2 regions of the Lactobacillus juensis genome follow, and region 1 is predicted to be linked to the other one. Evidence: riboswitches for the same ligand, from Rfam matches in the RefSeq annotation. Region 1 holds a riboswitch; the other holds the start of a gene.
What was found. Region 1 has a riboswitch for thiamine pyrophosphate ahead of AAA926_RS04105 (ECF transporter S component). Riboswitches for the same ligand answer to the same signal wherever they lie in the genome.
Positions count from the first base shown of each region.

Region 1 (6,195 bases):
ATCTAGTGATAATAGCTGGAATATTAAAAATCAATAAGAACAAAATTGGTCCTAAAATATTTCCTTGCATTGCTAGAGAAGTACCAATTCCCGTGGCAATAACCCTTAACGTACCCCAAAAGAATGAATCACCGATACCACTCAAAGGACCCATTAGTGCAACTTTAATGTTATTGATTGAAGCTGCATCAAAATCAGGATCAAGTTCGTTTTGCTCCTCCATTGCAATTGAGATACCTAAAGGAAAAGTACTGAGCCATGGCGTAACATTATAAAATTCCAAGTGCCGTTTATAGGCTTCTTTTAATTTTTCCTTGTTTTTGCCATAGATCTTTCGTAAAGCTGGAACCATGGAGTAGGCATAACCAAGATTCATTTGGCGTTCATAATTCCAAGCCCATTCCATCGTGAATGAGCGCCAGAATGTTTTCATTAAATCTTTTCTGGTGAGTAACTTAGAATTCTTCATCTTCATAATCTATGCCTCCATCATCTGAATCTTTTTCACTTGTATCATTAGAATTAGCAGCAGTATTTACTAACGGTTGACCTTTAAATGCGGAATAGCCAGTTAGAATAAGAGCCAAACATGCGCCGAAAATGGCTACGCCAGTTACCGATACTTTGAGATAGACTGCCAAGGCGAAACCAATAATAAAGAAAGTGACATTATTCTTGTTGACCATCATCTTAAGCAGCAAAGCAAAACCATACGCAGGTAAAAGTCCTGTGGCAATGCCCAAGCCATTAATAATAAACTGAGGAATAACGGCTAAAATTGCTTTAATTACTGGGCTACCTAGCACATAAGAAATGCCAACTACTAACCCTATTGGCAAGTTAACTGAGAAAAAGCCGCCCAGTACGTTCATCCGACTTACACCGCTACCATCAGCTTCTTCGGCATATTTATCAGCGCGGTGAACGAAGAACGGCAATATGAAAATAAAACACAAATTTTTGATTACCAAAACCAGGGATGCAATGGGAATGCCCAAGGTTAAAGCAACCCCAGTGCTCTTCCCCGCTCCGATGGCAAAAGCAGTTCCCAAAACACTACCGGAAATTATTTCTGGGGGAATTGCAGCACCAATAGAAAATGAACCTACAAAGGCTAACTCCAAAGTTGCCCCCATAATAATTCCTTGATGCAGGTTACCCAACACCAAGCCAGTTAGCGTACAGGTTACAAGTGGCCTTGACAGCATGGATGAACCAACAAAGTATTCACCATTACCCATCATCGCAATTAAAGCCAAAATAATTGCGGTTAAATATACATTCATTATTTACCTCCAATCATTTCTTATGAAATTCTTGTTTCTCATCATTTGGCACCTGCTGAATCCAGACATCTACTCCCTTTTGCTGCAACTGAGCTAATTCATTAGCTTCTTCTGCAGTTAAATTAATAGTTTTAGAGTAGTTTGCTGTTCCTTCTCTGGGCTTAGTGCCACCAAGATTAAGGCCAGTTATTTTGTCTCCAGTTCCCTTAATTAATTCAACAGCATCAGCAACCGATTCCACTACGATCAACATTTTATATTTATCTGTTACACCCGAATTAATTGCTTTAATACTGTCTGCTACAGATTTCATTACTAGCTTTGACTTTTCTGGTTTTGCCAATCTGATGGCCGACTTGCGAAAATCATCATGAGCAACATCATCATTTACTACAAATATTGTATTAACGTCTAAGCTATTAAACCAGGAAACAGCCACTTGTCCATGGACCAAGCGATGGTCAACTCGCACTAGTTTAATCATTTTTCTTTCCTCCATTAACTAAAATCTATTGAGTACCTTGTTTTTACAGCATCCTGCAGTCTGTACTCTAGGGCTACAATTTTACCTTGCCTAGTTGAAAACAGGTTCGTAATTTTAAACACAGGATCTTTTTCCTGGATATGAAATTGCTTGCTAATTTCTTCCGTTGCTTTAATTAACTGAAAGTCTTGGTAAACATCATCCGGCTTCTGGGTACCGGTATTGACTGCTTCAATTATTGACATTACTTTTAAGCAATTTGAATCAAATCCCGGAAAATTATCTAAAAGTAACAGTAAATGTTCGCAGGTAATTTCACCCTTAATTTCCGCTGTAAAAGAGATATCATATAACAATTCGTGTGAGCTCACATTAAAAACTGCAGCATAATATGAACCAACTAGCCTTAGATAAGTATCCTTAAATTTTATTTTGTCCGATGACTCCAAATATAACGGCTTAATAATGCCAGTCATTTCCAAAATATTTTGTTTTGAAATTATTGGAGCAACAAATAAACCACTTCCTTTTTTACGCACAACTTTATTTTCAGCTACTAATTTATTAACAGCCTTTCTAATTGTGGTTCTACTAACATCATATTTTTTTTGCAATTCAGCTTCATTTGGCAGCGTGCTGCCGGGCGGATAACCGCCATTATTGATTCTTTGAGCCAAATCAGCATATATATCTTTAAAAAGCAAAACTAATCCTCTTGATAATCATAAATATTATTGGCATTAAAATGATATTTAAATTTATTTCCTAATAAATATTGGGTAGTACTCTCAATTGGCAGATCATCGTCTTGATAATTAAAGCTGTTTACCTGATAAAGGGGAGTCCCCTTTTTGACCCGCAATAGACTGCCTATTTTTTTATCAGCCAAAAAGCAACAGATACTCTCCCTACCATAGGTTGGCCTGATTTGATATTCTTTTTCCAATACTTCATAAAGTGACTTATTGGTAAAATCAATATTAGCCATTTTGGTAAAATCTGTTTGATTAAAATATGTTATTTCATAGGTTAAAGGAATATCTTTGACAAACCTAACTCGTGCAATTTTGATAACCTGTCCTTCAGGTGCATTAAAAAAATCCTTTAATCTCCCAGGCATTTTTTCAATGGTAGTTGCCAAGTGCTTAATTTTGACAGTTTTATTCCTAAGTTCAGTTGTCATTGAGTCCATGCCCAGCATATTAATGTCAATTTTCTTGTTAGAAATTATTCCCGCCCGTTCTTTGGCTTGTATTTGACCTTCATTTTTCAGCCTGTCTAAAGCATGTTTAACTGCATTACGACTAACTTGCAATTTTTCTGAGATTTCCCGTTGGGAGGGTAATTCACTCACCTTTTTAAAGTGAATTAAAAATTCTAAGTACTCTTGTACTTGTACTGCAGCAGTTCTTTCTTTAAATTCCATGATATCTTCTTCATTCTGGTATCATTATCTTATTTTATTGCTTCTTTTTTTAAAAATTTCCCATTTCAATGGGCTATAATCAAGGCAATTTATATTTAAAAATATATCTTCATTAATTTTGGTACCAGACTTATAGTAATCGCTTCCACTTACCTTGTCAATGGTTTTTTATTTATTTCGCATTCTTTATCTACTTGAGGGCGTTTTAATAGTAGAATTTGCCTTAACTGTTGGTAATTAACTGCAAAGTAAAGTAAAATATTTAAGGATTAAAAAAGGAGTGGCATAATGTCGAGACTAGAAAGGCCTGTCGTGATCGGTATTACTGGTGGCTCAGGCAGTGGAAAAACCACAATTGCTCAAAAAATTGTTGCACAAATGCAAGAAAACGAACATGTCCTGATTATGACGCAGGATTCTTACTATAAAGATAATACCGGTATCCCCATGGCTAAAAGAATGAAGATCAATTATGATCATCCCGATGCCTTTGATGTACCTTTACTAGAAAAGCAACTGCTTGATTTACTGGCATACAAGCCAATTGAGATGCCTGTTTATGATTTCAAGGAGCATACACGCAGCCAAAAAACAATTCACAAGGAGCCTGCCGATATCATTATCCTTGAAGGAATTCTGGTTTTAGCTAACAAAGAGATTCGCGATTTAATGGATATCAAAGTATACGTTGACACAGACGACGATATTCGTTTTATTAGGCGTTTAGAACGGGACTTAAATGAAAGGGGCCGCTCTATTGAATCTGTAATTGACCAGTATCTGAGTACCGTTAAGCCAATGTATCATCAGTTTATTGAACCGACTAAGCGTTATGCTGACATCATTGTTCCAGAAGGAGGCAAAAATGATGTGGCTATTGATATGCTGACTACTAAAGTTCATTCTATTTTAAGTAAAAAAGAGCAATAAAAAAGGAGTAAACGCACTGAGCCCCAAAAGCTTGACAACTTTTGGGGTTCAGTACAAAGTGCATTACTCCTTTTTACGTATTTAATCAACTTTAGGCTTCAAGGCATTGTCAAATAAATTAGTAATTAACTTCACTAAAACGCCATCGAAAACTAAAGCAGAAATGATGTTAGTAATAAACATCACAATTTGAACCTGCATACTGAATTTACTCCAACCATATAAAATATATGAAGGAATAAAACAGCCAAATGAAGCAAAGAATGCACCAGTTAATACGCTTTTCCAAGTGAATTTTTGGTAACGTTCTTTCTTAGGAAAAAAGCCAATTTCATTAGTGGCACCTTGAATGACTCCTGAAAGAATGGTAGTAGCTCCCCACTGTCCACCGATTGCCATTTCAACGACAGAAGCAAGTAATTCACCGATTGTTCCAGAGCCGGCTGTGGGAACAAAGTACATTGCCAGTGGTCCCGCCATAAGCCATAAGCCAGAAAACACAGTGTCTGTTACCGGCGCAAAACCTGTGGGTACCAAGAGCATCTTAACTAAATTAAAAGCCCAGTTAAAACCATAGGTATAAATTACACCCATAATGATACCAATCAGTGCAATTAAAATAATTGACTTCACATTCCATTTTGAAGATCTTGTAAACATAAAAATACTCCTAACTTTATAAGTCATTAGGAGCATCTTTTGTAACTAAATTTAACACTTCCCTAACGCAGGTATTGTCCCGTTCAGGTTCAGAGGGTATTTCTCAGCTATTTGGCACCCCTAGTGACTGATATTCATTTTTTACTAGTATATCACATTTTAACTAGTTTTTCTGCATTATTCAAAAGAACAATTATTTTTAAAACTGACTAAAACTCACTAACTTATCTTTAGTAAGATCACGAATAATAGCAAGTGTCAGATCTACGGATGCTTTAAAGTCAGAATAAGCGCTAAAGCAATACGGCGAATGTTCATAACGCACTGGGATGCCAATCACAATAGTAGGTGCTCCGTTTTCATAATATATGGCAGCACCATCCTGGCCACCACCAGTACGAACCGAACGAGTATATGGTATATGATTCTTATCAGCTAAATCACAGGCATATTGCTGGAATTTAGGATTAGGCAAAAAGGAAGTATCCATGTCACGGAGCATTGGTCCTCGCTTTAACCCTGTTTGTGATAGCCATTCTGGAGTAAAGGTATCATCAGCAGGACATGATTCCAAAACGATAGCTAAATCAGGTTTTACGGCTCTAGCTGTAACATATGCACCCCGCAAACCAACTTCTTCCTGACTTGAAAGTGCAGCCACAACGTTAAAATCGCATTGTTCGCCCTTTAAATTGTCTAGGACATCTGCCATAGCAGCTGCGCCAAAACGATCATCAAAATCTTTGCCAAAGAATAAGCCACTTTTGTCGTTGTATTCACATTTGACATCAACAAAAATTGGACAGCCAGTATCAATTTGATAGTCATTAATAGTTTCAGCTCGAGAACCGGAGCCAACATCAATAGACATATCGGCTACATCTGGTACATTATTTTTTTCAGCTGCTGTCATAAAGTGCGGGGGTTTAGTTGCAACTACTCCAGGCACATACTCCCCTGCACGATTTTTTATTTTGACGCGTAAAGCAGGGATATTGTACTTGACCCAGCCACCCAATGGTACGAATTTAATCATTCCATTAGGCCGAACAGCCTGTGTAATAAAGCCAACAGAGTCAGAATGAGCATCTAATTGAATTACCGGTTGATCTTTTTTATTTTCTTTCTTAGCTGCATATACATTGAGCATGCCATCAACTTTGACATTAGCAAAATCACGCACTGTTTCAGTAAACAATTTAACAAATTCCTCTTCAAAACCTGAGGTAGAATTGGCGTCGGAAAAATCTTTGAGCATTTTTATTTCTTGTTGTTTATCCATTTGTATACCTTTCACTTAAATATCTTATTCTTCAATTTTACCAAAAACTTGCATTACAAGTTTAAAAAATAAGTAGGTTCGTAAATAATCTTACTGCTTTTGGTAATATATATACTTTTTGTACGTA
Region 1 is NZ_BTTS01000001.1:856,684-862,878, forward strand. It holds gene AAA926_RS04075 (PTS system mannose/fructose/sorbose family transporter subunit IID) at 1-475, opposite strand, end outside; gene AAA926_RS04080 (PTS mannose/fructose/sorbose/N-acetylgalactosamine transporter subunit IIC) at 456-1,286, opposite strand; gene AAA926_RS04085 (PTS sugar transporter subunit IIB) at 1,300-1,770, opposite strand; gene AAA926_RS04090 (GntR family transcriptional regulator) at 1,785-2,474, opposite strand; gene AAA926_RS04095 (GntR family transcriptional regulator) at 2,477-3,196, opposite strand; gene udk (uridine kinase) at 3,485-4,126, shown strand; gene AAA926_RS04105 (ECF transporter S component) at 4,208-4,786, opposite strand; TPP riboswitch at 4,829-4,918, opposite strand; gene AAA926_RS04110 (M42 family metallopeptidase) at 4,986-6,068, opposite strand.

Region 2 (6,195 bases), on a different contig from region 1:
ATTAGAAATAAAATGGCGAGGCTAAAGCATTTTAACCAATCTCTTTGACTTAAAATTTAATTGTTAAATTTATAGATCTCCACCATATTTTTTACGCATCTTTAAGTCATAATGTATTGCAATAAGTAATATCAATGTCCAAACGGCGCATATTACAATTAATGGCCACACATCAACTACTCTTTGAATATATACTGAAACATTAGCTTTAATTGGAAATATGAAGTACATGAATAATGCGCCCCATGGAACCAAAAAAGGAATACAAGATAAAAATATTTCAACATTTTTAGGATATAGTCGTGGTCTACTATAGACTTCTTTTTTGTGTCTACTTACATAAAATATACCTGCTATCACAAGGATAATTAATGAAAGTTGACCTACATGAAGTATGAATTGTATAACTGGTGAAGTAGCCATTTTTGAGCCCCCTTAACATACAAACTATATGATAGTCTGTAATGTTTTTAGAATTTTAATCGTGCCAAACTCCTTCGGAGTCTTGTGCAGCCTAGTTTATATCTTGATAAATTTCTGATTTTCTATAGCTGGCATTAAAGTTAGATAAATTAGTTGCCCAGGTTTGTGCCCTGTTTTGTACTATAGCCGAGGCATTTTGCTAAAAGTGCAAGCTTTTATTTAAAAACCACATAACTGAAAATGTAATAAACATTATAAATTCCTTCTATAAAGAATTTATATATATATATTAGAAATTATGTTAAATTTAGAACTCTATTTTTAATTTTATTCCTACTTTCATAATAACATTGATTTTTATGAAAATGTGTGCAAAGCCTGCACAATAAGGAAAAAATATTGTTTAATAAAACTAATTAAGGTAATTAGCCGGTATGAGTAGATTTGGTATAACTATTAGAAAATTGAGAATATCCCGCAGAATAACACAACAAGAGTTGGCAAATGATCTTTTTGACCGCAGTGAACTTTCTAAGATAGAACATAGTGAATTAGCTGTTTCTTATGAGAATGAAATCGAACTGATTAAACGACTAAGTCTTACACCAGATGAATTTGAATACATTAGTAATAATTATACTTTAAGCTTTAAGCGACGACTATTACACCGTTTTTTTGAACTTGAAATGAGTACAGATACTGCCAATAATAGTATCGCTGATATAGAAGCATTGTTACAAGATTGCTTTTTGGTAGAAAATGACGGGGACATCGAAAGAATTAAAACAATTTTAGAAGCTTTATTATTAGCCAATAAACCTAAAGGGTTAGCCAAAGCTAAAAAGATGGTGCAACCAATCTGGTTTGATTATCTGGCTAAAACTAAAATTCTCACAATCACTGATATTTATGTTCTAAATACAATTTTATTTGCTTTTGATTATGAAACTGCAAATGAAATTATTGCTAAAATCATTATGGTAATTGACAGAGATTACCCTTTTAAAAAATCTTTGAAAATTAATACTTTAATTAATCAGGCCATGATAGAAATGCTGGATCATAAATTTAAGCTGGCAGCTGATAATATGCTTAAGCTAAAGCCGCTAATTAAAAAGCTTGGTCAATATGATAAATTGCTTGTAATAAGGGCAAGAATTGCGGTTTGTCAAAAAGATAAAACTAAAGCTTTAGAACAAGTAAGTTTACTAGAAAAAATTGAGGCGCAACAATTAGCAAATAATTTGAAATCAGAAATCAATGAATTTCTTTAAATTTATTGAACATAGTCTAGTGAACACTTATTTCCTCTATAATCATATAAATTCTAATATATTCGCAAAAGTGTACTTTATCTCCCATATATATTTTAATGGGAGTTACATCGTTGCCTTTGACCTCCATAACTACTGCGCTGTCAATTGTTGCTATATTTTTATATGTTGCGACAAGCTCAAAAGGCTCTGCAGATGTATTATTCATCTCAGGCATATTATCGTATTAAACAAGGAAGCAAAAATGAAAAAAACTATAATTGTATTTATTTTAACATTTCTCTTTTTAGGCATTGGAATGGGCTTTATACATTTTTATAGAATTAATTCTTTAGAAAAAACCGTATATCTTAGTGCTGGCGAAAGAAAATATTCATATAACTTAGACACATATAAATGCTTACATAATAAAAAAATTGCTTCTGTTAAAATAACTACTGATAATCAAGGATCTTATGATACGCTTTATTATGTCGGAAAAATTAATAATAGATATTATGGCTTTCTATTTAAAGATCGTGGCATATTAAGAAAAGCAAAATTAATTTATATTAAAAAAATTGATGAATAATAGCATATTAGCTTTTAATATAATGATTTTAACAATGCGAAATGACTGAACTAAAAAGGCAGCTTAAACTTGGTAAGCTGCCTTTTCTATAAATTAATCATAATATTGATCCTGGTCTAAAGCAGTTGCATCAAAATCAACTATCATAAATTCATAGTTTGAAAAACACTCCATCCAGTTGTTATAATAGTCGTTCTCTCTTTTTAGCGCCTTGCTATTTTCTTCTCCTTCTATTATAAAAGGCTTTGAACGTATATTAAAATTTGCATGTATTGCACCCAGTAAATTCAATAAACACAAGAAATCTTTTGCGGAATCCACACTTACATGAAAGGATTTAAACGAATTATTATTTTCGCCAAGATAACTTTTTGCCCTATTATACTCAGCAGCAGATTCTGTTTTAAAATTTTCAACGCTATTTACATTCTCTTCGATAATAGCTGTCGGAGCTTGTTTTTTAAAAAAATCTAGTATCTTTCTTAATTTAAAAAATTGTTCATCATTCATTTTTATTATTCTCATTTAAAAGGCGGTGCTCGGAAACATTATATCTCCTATGAAGCAATCAATTTTACCGCTTAAAGTGGCATAGCCATGTCATCTACGAATGCAAGAATAAGAATATTGCGACTAAGTTTGGCATCGGCCTATACCGCGAGCTCTATAACTGACGGTTCTTGCTTTTTTGCTTCCACTAGCATAGTAGTGCATTGTTAGCTCTCCAGACCAATTATAGACTAGAAATACAGGTTTAAGATTAGTTGCTTTTAGTGCATAATATATGCTGCCACTAGTAACCCACATTTTAGAAATTCCTAAATCACCATTAACAGTACTAGGTAAATCTACATTATTATAAAATAAATATATCTTATTTTCTCCAAGTTGCACACTTTCCTGGGACTTTGAACAATAATTACATTGTCCAATATCAAAATTTTATTATGAAATTGACTAAAGACAAGTAAGAATAAAATAAAAGCGGTTTTTACAGAAGTTACTTCCAATCTTGCTTTTCATAAGCCATCTGCCAAAACTGCAATTCATAATAGCTGCTGCGCACAAACGCAGTTTGCATTTGCTCAAGTTCTTCATTAGTCGCACTTTCAGCCAAAGAATTGGTTAAATGCAACATTTTTGCTACGTTGGCGCCATACCATTCGCCATCATAAGTATCAATCCATTCCTGATAATAAGAAACCGGTGAGCCCTTTTCTGCCATTTTTTGGCCAATTTCCTGATAGAGCCAGTAACATGGTAAAAGTGCTGCAACCGCTGGTTTAACACCAGATCGATTTAATGTCATATGCATATGGTTAACGTAGTTATAAGCTGTTGGCGCCACCGGAGTTTCAGCAATTTCAGTCGCAGTTATGTTTAATTCTTCAAAAAAATGGCCTCGCACTGATATTTCGACATCTTTCAAGTCTTGTGCCCCTGCCAGTAAAAATTCCTTTACTTCCTGATTATCCGTTTTTGCCGCAATTAATTTATGCAACTTGCTGAATTCTCTTAAATAATAGCGATCCTGCAACAGATAAAATTTAAAAGTTGCAATTGGGAGTTCGCCACTTTGTAACTCCTTTATAAAGGGATGCACCATACTTTCATGCCACAATGCCTTCCCCGCTTCGTGCAGTCGATCCGTAAAATTCATGAATATTCTCCTTCGAGTTAAATAATATTGTAAAATGACAGTTAATTATTACTAATTACATTTTACTAAAGATAAACTCTAACCACTATACTGTTTTTGACTGTTATGCACAATTTTTTAATAACAGTCAAAGTACCAGCATATATAGCGTAAACAGATATCAACTTTATCAACCTACTATTGTAATCAGTAATAAATTCCGTTATAATTGTAAGCGATAACACGAGGGGTGCCTTTTTGGCTGAGATGAAAATTTTTCAGACCCTTTGAACCTGTAAGTTAATACTTGCGTAGGAACGTGTCAAAACTGCTTAAGCTTTGGCATTTCCATATGCCAAAGTTTTTTTATTAGTCAAAAATTTTAAGGATATTAAATTAGGAGTAATAAAATGCAGTTAAAATTATTAGACAAATTGCGAGCAGAAAACCCGGTTATTTTCAATATTGCTAATTTTGTAACAGTTCAAGACGTGGCCAATGCTGTTAATGCTATTGGTGCTTCACCAATTATGAGTAATGAAATCGCTGAAGCTGAAGAAATTGTGCGGATGGCTTCCGCCGTGGCAGTTAATATTGGCTGCTTAACCAAGCAGCAAATTAACCACATTAAAAAAGTGGAGGATTTAGCGCGCCAATATAATAAACCCATAGTATTTGATCCCGTTGCCGTTGGCAGCGTGGAGTACCGTTATAAAATCACAGAAAAATTATTATGGGATTTTCATACTAGTATTATTCGGGGCAATATTGGTGAGATAGCTGCCTTAGGTGGCTTTGATTGGAGCTCAAAGGGGATTGATGCAGGCTCTGGTTCTGGTGATATTGATGAAATTACTGCAAAAACTGCTCAAAAATATCGTTGCACAGTCATTGCGAGCGGGCCTACAGACACAATAAGCGACGGTAAAAGAATAGCCCATGTTCATAACGGCTCACCCCTTTTTAAAACTCATGTCGGCTCAGGAGATATGTTAACCAGTATTGTCACAGCTTTTACAGCAGTTGCTGACGATCCTTTTGAAGCAGCTCAAATAGGTGCTTTAGTTTTCAGTTGCGCTGGTCAATTAGTAGTTCAAGATCACCCTAATGTCGGGCCCGCTACTTTTGGCATGTATCTCATGGATTATTTGTATAAAGTAAAAGTTGCTGATATTGAACGAATTGCTGATTTTGATTAAGGAACTTTATGATGACTGAAAAAATTAATTCTTTTCCCCAGGTTTTAACTATTGCCGGCACAGATTCAGGTGGAGGTGCCGGAATCATGGCTGATTTAAAAACTTTTCAAATGCAAAAAGTATTTGGTACAGCTGTTGTAGTAGCAGTGACAGCACAAAACACTTTGGGCGTCCAGAAATCTTTTTTACTGCCTTTAGAAATGATCGATGCCCAATTCGCCTCTTTGGCAGAAGATTTCCACATCCGTGCTTGTAAAACAGGAATGTTGGGCGATGCAGATCACGTTCACCAAGTTGCACTTAATTTGCAAAAGTATGACTTTGGTCCTATTACCATAGATCCAGTGATGATTGCTAAGGGGGGCGCACCATTATTAAGTCAAGATGCTGTCGCCACCGTTAAGAACGAGCTGCTGCCTTTAGCCGATCTAATAACACCCAACTTGCCAGAAGCGGAGACTTTAACTGATATCAAGGTACAAGATCAAGCCCAATATCCAGAATTAGCTCATAAATTACAAGATATGGGAGTTAAAAATGTGCTAATTAAAGGCGGTCATGCAAGTAGCGAACAAGTAAAAGATTATGCTTTATTTGCTGATGGTTCCGATCTTTGGGTCAGCAGTTCCAGAATACATACCGAGCGCACTCACGGTACAGGTGACACCTTAGCTGCAGCAATTACAGCTCAACTGGCTTTAGGTCAAAGTTTACCGTCAGCAATTAAAATTGCTAAAAAGTACGTTACCAAAACTATTAAGGAAACTATTCAAGTTGGTCATGGTCACGGTCCTTTAAATCATTGGGCTCAGTAATTTAGGAGAAATAATGAAAGACTTTAACACTGATTTTTTACATGCTTACTTTATTTGTGGCAGTCAAGACGTTCCAGAAGGTAAAACTTTACCGGGCATAGTCGAAGAAGCACTTGCTGCAGGTATTACTGCTTTTCAATTTCGAGATAAGGGACCTAATTCAACTTTAAGTGAAGCTGAAAGACTCCCCATGGCACAAAAGCTACACCAATTGTGTTATGCGTATCACGTGCCCTTCTTCATTGACGATGATGTTCAGCTTGCACAACAAGTT
Region 2 is NZ_BTTS01000002.1:232,133-238,327, reverse strand. It holds gene AAA926_RS05440 (hypothetical protein) at 70-423, opposite strand; gene AAA926_RS05435 (helix-turn-helix domain-containing protein) at 858-1,697, shown strand; gene AAA926_RS05430 (hypothetical protein) at 1,942-2,268, shown strand; gene AAA926_RS05425 (hypothetical protein) at 2,362-2,778, opposite strand; gene tenA (thiaminase II) at 3,269-3,928, opposite strand; TPP riboswitch at 4,144-4,242, shown strand; gene thiM (hydroxyethylthiazole kinase) at 4,318-5,106, shown strand; gene thiD (bifunctional hydroxymethylpyrimidine kinase/phosphomethylpyrimidine kinase) at 5,118-5,921, shown strand; gene thiE (thiamine phosphate synthase) at 5,932-6,195, shown strand, end outside.
Region 2: linked by a shared signal. The riboswitch ahead of thiM (hydroxyethylthiazole kinase) and the one ahead of AAA926_RS04105 (ECF transporter S component) in region 1 are both predicted to bind thiamine pyrophosphate.